2 regions of the Streptomyces sp. YPW6 genome follow, and region 2 is predicted to be linked to the other one. Evidence: riboswitches for the same ligand, from Rfam matches in the RefSeq annotation. Region 2 holds a riboswitch; the other holds the start of a gene.
What was found. A riboswitch is a leader RNA that binds a small molecule or an ion and turns the genes downstream of it on or off. The one in region 2 is predicted to bind cyclic di-AMP.
Positions count from the first base shown of each region.

Region 1 (4,405 bases), 4.1 Mb from region 2:
CGGACGCGGCGACGTCGAGCGCGAGCGCGATGTCGCGGCCCGGGACGTAGCCGGCCTCCTTGATGGCCTCGACGATGAGGTCCAGGGCGGCGCGGTTGGACTCCAGGTTCGGGGCGAAGCCGCCCTCGTCGCCGAGTCCGGTGGACAGGCCCTTGGTCTTGAGGACCTTCTTCAGCGTGTGGTAGATCTCCGCGCCCCAGCGCAGGGCCTCGGAGAAGGACTCCGCGCCGATCGGCGCGATCATGAACTCCTGGATGTCCACGTTGGAGTCGGCGTGCGAGCCGCCGTTGAGGATGTTCATCATCGGAACGGGCAGCAGGTGCGCGTTCGGGCCGCCGAGGTAGCGGAAGAGCGGCAGGTCGGACGCCTCGGAGGCGGCGTGCGCGACGGCCAGCGAGACACCGAGGATGGCGTTCGCGCCGAGCGAGGCCTTGTTCTCGGTGGCGTCCAGGTCGAACATCGCCTGGTCGATGAGGCGCTGCTCGGTGGCGTCGTACCCGACGAGCTCCGGGCCGATCTGCTCGATGACGGCGAGGACGGCCTTCTCGACGCCCTTGCCCTGGTAGCGGTTGGGGTCACCGTCGCGAAGCTCGATGGCCTCGAACGCACCGGTGGAGGCGCCGGACGGAACGGCAGCACGGCCCGTGCTGCCGTCGTCGAGGCCGACCTCGACCTCGACCGTGGGGTTGCCCCGGGAGTCGAGGATTTCCCTGGCTACGACGACGTCGATGGACGGCACGAGGCATCTCCTTCTGGGATCTGACACTGGTTGTGCAGGGTCACTGTGGCCTTGCGACACGAGCCTATCCGGCCCGGCCGCGTCCGTCGGCCGCCCGCCCGCCTCCTGGGACGAAAAAGGACCCAAGAGCCTGCATAACGGGGCAGAACTCTAGAAATCTACTGGGCGGTAACAACAAGAGGTGAACGCACGCGGCCCTCCGGACGCCCACCGCTCACGAAGAACCCGGCCCGGCGCGCTGGGGGGAAGAGCGCGCCGGGCCGGGAAGCCGTGCGAGGGAGGATGCCGCCGGACACCCTCCCTCCGAGGAGGAGAGACGGCGATTACTTCAGGTGGAGCTGCTGACCCGGGAAGATCAGGTCTGCGTCCTCGACGATGTCGTCGTTGAGCTGGAAGAGCTTGCTCCAGCCGCCCTTGACGCCTTCCTTCTGAGCGATCTTGCTCAGGGTGTCGCCGGACTTGACCTTGTACTCGCCGTCGCCCTTCTTGACCTTGTCGCCGGTCGGGGTGGTGACGGTCTTCTTGCTCTCGGCCTTGGGGGCCTCGCGCTGCTCGCTGCGCGTCGTGGGCTGCTCGGCCTGACGCTGCGGCTGCGCCTGCTCGGGCTTGCTGGCGGACTGGCCGGAGCCGCCGGGGTTCACGCCCGGGTCCACACCGTCGTTGGTGAGGCCGCCGGCGCCGGCGCAGGCCCAGGCGCCCGGACCCTGCATGTCGAGAAGCTTCTCGGCGGTGGCGATCTGCTGGTCCTTGGAGGCCAGGTCGGCGCGCGCGGCGTACTGCGTACCGCCGGCGGCGGCCCAGCTGGACTGCGAGAACTGCAGCCCGCCGTAGTAGCCGTTGCCCGTGTTGATGGACCAGTTGCCACCGGACTCGCACTGGGCGACGGCGTCCCAGGTCTCGACGGAGGCGGCGGAGGCGTTGGTCGCACCCATCAGCGGGACGGCGACGGCGGCACCGGCGACACCGGCGAGGGTCGCGAGACGGGTGGCCTTGGACGGGCGGCGGTGCTTGCCCTTGCTGTTCAGCAGCATGGAACGAATCTCCTCACCGACGCCTACGAGGTGAGCTGTCGGGTTCGGGCTGATGAGTTGCCCGGCCGTGCGTCCTTGCGCACGGCTCCACCCCAAGCCGGTCCCGTACGCCCCCCGGAAGGGGATCGTGCGGACCCGGCGGCCTACCTGGGTCCCCCGCTCCTGCCTACGGCGCTTACGCGTCTGTTCCCTCCGACCGACGGCAGGATTCGGCGTGACGGTCGACGGGGCCCGCGGTGCGAGCGGCTTAGACCGTAAACACAGGCAAGCCCGACATTCAAAGACGGACATAGGGGGCAATCGACTCGAACTCGCGGCAACCGATGGGGCGTTTCCGCAGGTCGGGGGCGATGTGCGCGAAGGGACCGGAAGGGGCGCGTGAGTTGAAGCAAAGAGACCCATGTCTCACTTACGCAAAGTGGACATAGGTCTCTTAACTGCCTCTGTTTTCGGGGTGTTTTCCCGAATTGACTCAGTTGGCGGCAGGCGCCTCGGCGGACGCGTCGGCATCCTGCGGCGCGGCCTGACCGGCCCCCTGCCCCTGCCCCTGCCCCTGCCCCTGGCTCCGCTCCAGCCCCAGATCCAGGTTCTGGCCGGGCAGGATCAGGTCCGGGTCGGAGCCCAGGAGGTCCTTGTTGGTCTCGTACAGACCGGTCCAGCCGCCGGGGACTTCCTGGGCGTCGGCGATCGCCCAGAGGTTGTCGCCGGGCTGCACTGTGTACGCACCGGCGACCGCCGCACCGCCGTCCCGGGCGTCACCGTCACCCCGCGAGGCGTGCCGGCCGGATCCGCGCGGCCCCTCCTCCTGCCCGGCACCGGCCTCCTCGGGCGCGGGGGCGCCGCGATGCTTGCCGCCCTTGCCCAGGGAGGCGTCGGGGGCGGCGGAGGGGTCGGCGGCGTCGGGGGCCTCGGAGGAGGGCGGGGCGGAGGGCGTCACCGCGGGGTCGGGGGCTTCGGCGCCCCGCTCCGCGCCGGCACTGTCCCCCTTGCCCGCCGGGCCGCCCTTCTCGGCCTTCCCGCTCCCGTCACCCTTGCCGCCCTTGCCGGACTCGCCGGCTTCACCGGACGTGCCGGATTCATCCGCTTCACCGGACGCGTCCGCGTCGTCGGTCGGGGTGGCCGTCGGGTCGGGGGCCGGCGCGGTGCCCGGGTCGACGCCCGGCAGGCTGCCGTCCACCGCGAGCCCCGAGATCACCGCACAGCTCGGCCATGCCTTGGGGCCCTGGTCCGCCAGGACCTTCTCGGCGACGGAGATCTGCTGCGACCGGCTGGCGAGGTCGGCGCGGGGTGCGAACTCCGTTCCGCCGTACGCCGACCAGGTCTCCTGCGAGAACTGGAGCCCGCCGTAGTAGCCGTTGCCGAGGTCGGCGCTCCACATGCCGCCGCTCTCGCACTCCGCGACCCGGTCCCAGGTGGTGGCCTCGGCGGCGGTGGCGCCGCTCGCCCCGAGCAGCGGGATGGCGATGGCCGATCCCGTCACGCCTGCGGCGACGACGATGGCGGGTGCCTGGCGAGGGCGGCGGTGTCTGCCGTTCGCGGAGCCCATGGGTATGCCTTCCGTGCGACTGACAAGCGAGTGACCTGAGCTCCGCGCAGCGGGATTACGTGCCTGCGTCGGTGCACCAGTGACGCGTGAGCACCATGCGGCCGACGCGTCGAACCGTGAACCTAGCGGGACTCGAACGTGTGTCACAAGTCGATGCAGCGCAGATCACGTAAAAGTCACAGAGTTGACAGCGTGTCACTTTCCTCGGAACGGTTTCCCGGCTCGAACGCGACCGGAAGCGTGCGCAGTCCGCGCATGATGAGCCCGCCGCGCCACCGCAAATCGGCAGGTTCTTCAGCAAGTCGCAGGTCAGGCAGGCGTCTCAGGAGCGTGGCCAGCGCGGTCCGCCCTTCGAGGCGGGCCAGCGGGGCCCCCAGGCAGTAGTGGATGCCGTGCCCGTAACCGAGGTGCTGATTGTCACTCCGTGCAAGGTCCAGTGTGTCCGGATCCGTGAAGCGCTCCGGGTCGCGGTCGGCCGCCGCGAGCACCACGAGTACGGGGTCCCCGGCGGCGATCTCCTGGCCGCCCAGGGTCAGCGGCTCGGTGGCGTACCGCCAGGTCGCCATCTCTACCGGCCCGTCGAACCGGAGCAGTTCCTCCAGCCCGGTCGCCAGCAGGTCGCTCTCCTCCAGGTCCGGGGACGCCGCGAGGGACGCCTCCAGCCGGGCCCGCTGCTCGGGGTGGCGCAGGAGCGCGTAGGTGCCGTTGCCGATCAGGTTGACGGTCGTCTCGAAGCCGGCGAAGAGGAGGATGAACGCCATCGCGGCCGCCTCGTTCTCCGTGAGGTGCTCGCCGTGGTCGCTGGCCCGGATCAGTCCGGAGATCAGGTCGTCGCCGGGGTTCTCCCTTTTGCGGTGGATGAGTTCGGCGAGATAGCCGCGCATCTTCTTCACCGACCGGGCGACCCCGCCGCGCGGCCCGCCCCCGTGCCGGATCATCATGCCCGCCCAGTCCCGGAAGTCGTCCTGGTCCTCGCGGGGAACGCCGAGCAGGTCGCAGATGGCGTAGATGGGGAGCGGGAAGGCGAGGTCGTGGATGAGATCGGCCTTCCCCTCCTCGATGAACCCGTCGATGAGCCGGTCCGTCAGC
Region 1 is NZ_CP076457.1:4,767,075-4,771,479, reverse strand. Features, by position in the region: gene eno (phosphopyruvate hydratase) at 1-739, opposite strand, end outside; gene KME66_RS21190 (transglycosylase family protein) at 1,063-1,770, opposite strand; cyclic di-AMP (ydaO/yuaA leader) riboswitch at 1,776-1,954, opposite strand; gene KME66_RS21185 (transglycosylase family protein) at 2,243-3,316, opposite strand; gene KME66_RS21180 (cytochrome P450) at 3,493-4,405, opposite strand, start outside.
Region 1: another riboswitch for cyclic di-AMP. It lies ahead of KME66_RS21190 (transglycosylase family protein); the one in region 2 lies ahead of KME66_RS02950 (LysM peptidoglycan-binding domain-containing M23 family metallopeptidase).

Region 2 (4,405 bases):
TCGGTCATCTCGGTGGACGGGGACGGCACGGTCCGGCGCTGCCACTTCGTCGAGGCGGAGCTGGGCAACCTCTACGACGGCAGTTACCGCCGGGCCCTCGGCCCACGGGCGTGTCCGCTCGCCGTGTGCGACTGCCACATCGGCTATGTGCATCTGGAGTCGCTGCCGCTGTACGACGTGTTCGCCGGCGGTGTCCTGGAGCGGATACCGGCCGGATACGGCACGGGGACGCCGCCGGACAGGCTCGTCGTGCCGAACCCGTCCCGGCGTGCGCTCCCCTTGCTGGAGCCCTGAGGGGCCCGCTACAGCGGCAGCAGGTCGGGGCGTTTGGCCTCGACGTGGTCGCCGGAGGACTCGCCGCGCAGCCGTCGGCCGATCCAGGGCACCAGGTACTCGCGGGCCCACTGGAGGTTGTCGCGCCGCTCGTCGAAGGGGCTGCGCTGGGCCTGCGGCGGCCAGGGCTGGTCGGGGTCGGCGGGCACCTCGTGGCCGAGGACCTGGGCGGCGCGGAGCGCGACACGGGTGTGGCCCTCGGGCGACAGGTGCAGCCGGTCGGCGTCCCACGCGCGGCGGTCCTGGACCGAGCGCAGGGACCACAGGTCCAGCACCGGACACCGGTAGCGGTCGGCGATGGCCCGCAGATGGACGTTGTACGTGGCGATCTTGCCGCGCATGTGGCGCAGCACCGGGACACCCCGGGTGTCGAAGCCGGTGGTGACCATGACCGTGCCGACGGCGTTGCTCAGATCGGCGACGGCGCGCTCGAAGCGCTCGGCGAGATCATCGGGGTCGGTGCCCGGCCGGATGATGTCGTTGCCGCCGGCGCAGAAGCTGACCAGATCGGGGGCCAGCTCCTTGGCGCGCGGGACCTGCTCCTCGACGATCTGGTCGAGGAGACGTCCTCGTACGGCGAGATTGGCGTAGCGGAAGTCCCCGTGCGGGGAGTCTTCGTACGGAGCGCCCGCGGGGCCGGCCGGGTCGGGGGCCGGGAGCCGGTCGGCGAGGAGCACCGCGAAGCGGTCCGCCCATCCGACGAAGGTCCCGTCGGGACCGGGGTCTCCGACGCCCTCGGTGAAACTGTCGCCGATCGCCGCGTACGACCCGATGGTGTGCTGCTGGTTGTTTCTCGAATCGTCTGCCACAAGGACGTATCCTGCATTGCCCGATGTGACCTACGCGACCGTAATACGGGGTTGACGGAGGGTGAGATAGACCACCCGGTCAGTTTTCGGTAAACCCGGAATAAAGCGAGGGGCGGTGCGCCGCCGCGCACCACCCCTCGGACTTTTCTCCCGCCGCTCGGTCAGACCGAGACGCCGTGCTGACGCAGGTAGGCGATCGGGTCGACGTCCGAACCGTAGCTCGGGCCCGTGCGGACCTCGAAGTGCAGGTGCGGGCCGGTCGAGTTGCCGGTGGAGCCGGAGAGGCCGATCTGCTGGCCGCCGGTGACGGTCTGGCCGACCGAGACGTTCAGCGAGGTCTGGTGGGCGTACTGGGAGTACATGCCGTCCTCGTGCTTGATGACGACCTCGTTGCCGTACGAGCCGCTCCAGCCGGCCGAGACGACGGTGCCCGAGCCGATGGCGAGGACGGGGGTGCCGGAGGCGGCCCGGAAGTCCGCGCCGGTGTGGTAGCCGCTGGACCAGCTGGAGCCGGAAGCGCGGTACGGGGTGGTGACGTTGGCACTGGCCAGCGGGGCGGACCAGCCGGAACCGGTGGCCTCGGAGGAGCCGCTCTGCGCGGAGGCGCCGGAGCCCTCGGAGTCGTCGGCGGAGATGGTGTCGCCCTTCGGGGCCTCCTCCGGCGCGGCCTTCGGGGCCGGTGCCGCCTTCTTCGGCGCGGCCTTCTTCGGGGCGGCCTTCTTCGGGGCGGCCTCGGGGGCCGCGGACTTCTCGGCCGGGGCGGAGCCCTTGGCGCCGAGGGTCAGCTTCAGGCCCGGGTGGATCAGGCTGGGGTTGTCGCCGACCGCGGAGCGGTTGTCCTGGTAGAGCTTCTCCCAGCCGCCCTTGAGCTGGTGCTCGGCGGCGATCTTCGACAGGTAGTCGCCGGTGACCACGGTGTACGTCTTCGGGGCCTTCGACGTGACAGGAGCGGCGGCGGGAGCGGTGTGCGCGGCGGCGACCGAGGCGGCGGCCGGCTTGGCGGCCGGCACGGCCTGGTCCGCGGCGTTCGCCACGGTGGCGCCGATGAGCGGGAGGGCGAGTGCGGCGCCGCCGGTCCCTGCGGCGAGGACGCCGCGGGAGATCGGGCCGGACTTCGGACGGCGGTGCTTACCCTGTGCGGGCATGGGGAAGTTCCTCTCCGGCGCCTGCGAGGTGAGCTGTCGGGTTCGGGCTGGAGATGCCCGGTCGCGTTGCCGCGACTTCACCCCGAGCCGGCCCGGATCTCTCCGGACCGGCGGCTTACCTGGTTCCCCCGCTCCTGCCACACGTGAGTGGGTGGGTGCGAATTCCGGGCGGCGGCAGGATTAGGCGGTCCGTCCGGATTGACGGTGACCGTAAACCGGTCAGGACGGGCGGAACAAGCCATCGGTTGCCCGGTGGAATCATCGATTCGATGACGCCCCGGATTTCCGGTCACACTCCGTGGATTACGGATCTTGCCTTTCCGTGCGAGTAACGGGAATACCCCCTCGCCCTCTCACCACGGACCGTCACGGATATGATCCCGCTCACCCCTGGAATCCCATCTCCCCCACTAACGGGGCACGTTATGCGAAATGCTCCAATACGGACATGTCGCTCGCGGGTCTCCTGACGCCGGGTCACCCCGGCCCGCCCGGCGCCCGGCACCAGGAGGCAGCCGTGATGATTTTCTGTCGAATCGATGTCGTATCGTCACGGGAGCGCCCTCGCCGGAGAGCCGCGCCGACGCCCGAGATCCCAGGAGCCCCCGTGACGCAGCAGGTGCCGCAGGTCCCGCCGAACGAGATCGTGCTGACCGGAGTCCGCAACTTCCGCGACGTGGGCGGACTCCCCACCGCGGACGGGCGGCGGACCGCCTTCGGCCGGCTCTACCGCAGTGGCCATCTGGCGCACGCCACCGCCGAGGACGCGGCCTTCCTCGGCGGGCTGGGGCTCCACACCGTCTTCGACTTCCGCCACTCCGCCGACCATCAGCTCGACGGCTACGACATCGAGCTGGCCGGTGTCCGCAATGTCAGCATTCCGCTCTCCGACCCGGCGGACGGCGCGGAGTTCTGGCGCCTGGTGGGCAGCGGGAACATCGAGCAGCTGCGTTCGGTCCTGGCGGGAGGCAAGGGGGTCGACCGCATGGTCCGGATGTACCGCGCGACGATCGAGGACCGCACCGCCGAGCACAGCCGGGTCCTGCACGCCCTGGCCGAGGACAGCGTCCCGGCACTGATGCACTGCGCGGCGGGCAAGGACCGGGCCGGCCTCTCGATCGCGGTCGCCCTGCTCGCCGTCGGGGTCGTTCCGGAGGCGATCGAGGAGGACTACCTCAAGTCCAACGACCCCCACCGCCGGTACAAGGTGAAGCGCTCGGACCCGTCCGGGACCGGTATGTCGCCCGAGGTGGCGGAGCTGCTGGACCCGCTGTTCGGGGCGCGGCCCGCCTATCTCGCAGCGGCCTTCGCCGCCATCGAGGAGAACTGGGGATCGACGGACCGCTATCTGGCCGAGGGGCTGGGGATCTCCCCGGAGACCCGGGAGCGGCTGCGCGAGCGGCTGCTCGACGAGGGCTGACCCCTGGGGCGGCCGCTCGCCCCGGGGCGGCCGGTCACTTGCTCCCGGCCACCGCGAAGAGCAGGTAGAGGAAGGCCGCGATGATGTGGCCCGCCACCAGATAGGCGAAGAGCCGGATGATGACTCCGCGCGGCATCCGCTTCTCCTGCGGGTCCTCGTCCGCGCGGCGGCCGGGGCCCAGCGGGTCGTAGTGTTCGGAATCGGACATGACGGTCCTCTCGGTCGGCCTGGTGGCCGGTGGAGTGAAGGGGTGGGGCCGGCGGGGACGGCCGGTCAGCGCGGGTGCGGCCCACTGCCGAGGCAGATCTCGGCGGCCGGGCTCTGCAGGAGGGAATGGACGAAGAGCAGCTCCGCGCCGGAGCGGTCGACGGCGGCGATCCGGTGCGGGGTGAGCGAGTCGAAGTGGGCGCTGTCGCCGGGTTCGAGGTCGTGGACCGTGTCGCCGAGCCCGACCCGCAGCCGGCCCTCCAGGACGTACAGCCACTCCTCGCCGGGGTGCACCCGGACCAGGTCGCCCTGGGCCCCGTACGGGACGCGCACCCGCAGCGCCTGCATCGCACGGCCGGAGCCGCCCGCCTGCCGGTACATCCAGCCGTCGGCCTCCGCCCCCTCGAAGCCGCCGCCGCGGATGACCGCGTCCCGTTCGGGCGGCTGCTCACCGAGGAGCTCGGAGACCGTCGTACCGTAGATGCGGGCGA
Region 2 is NZ_CP076457.1:654,691-659,095, forward strand. Features, by position in the region: gene KME66_RS02940 (STM4011 family radical SAM protein) at 1-294, shown strand, start outside; gene KME66_RS02945 (SGNH/GDSL hydrolase family protein) at 303-1,142, opposite strand; gene KME66_RS02950 (LysM peptidoglycan-binding domain-containing M23 family metallopeptidase) at 1,304-2,287, opposite strand; cyclic di-AMP (ydaO/yuaA leader) riboswitch at 2,291-2,451, opposite strand; gene KME66_RS02955 (tyrosine-protein phosphatase) at 2,895-3,707, shown strand; gene KME66_RS02960 (DUF6126 family protein) at 3,742-3,915, opposite strand; gene KME66_RS02965 (helix-turn-helix domain-containing protein) at 3,981-4,405, opposite strand, start outside.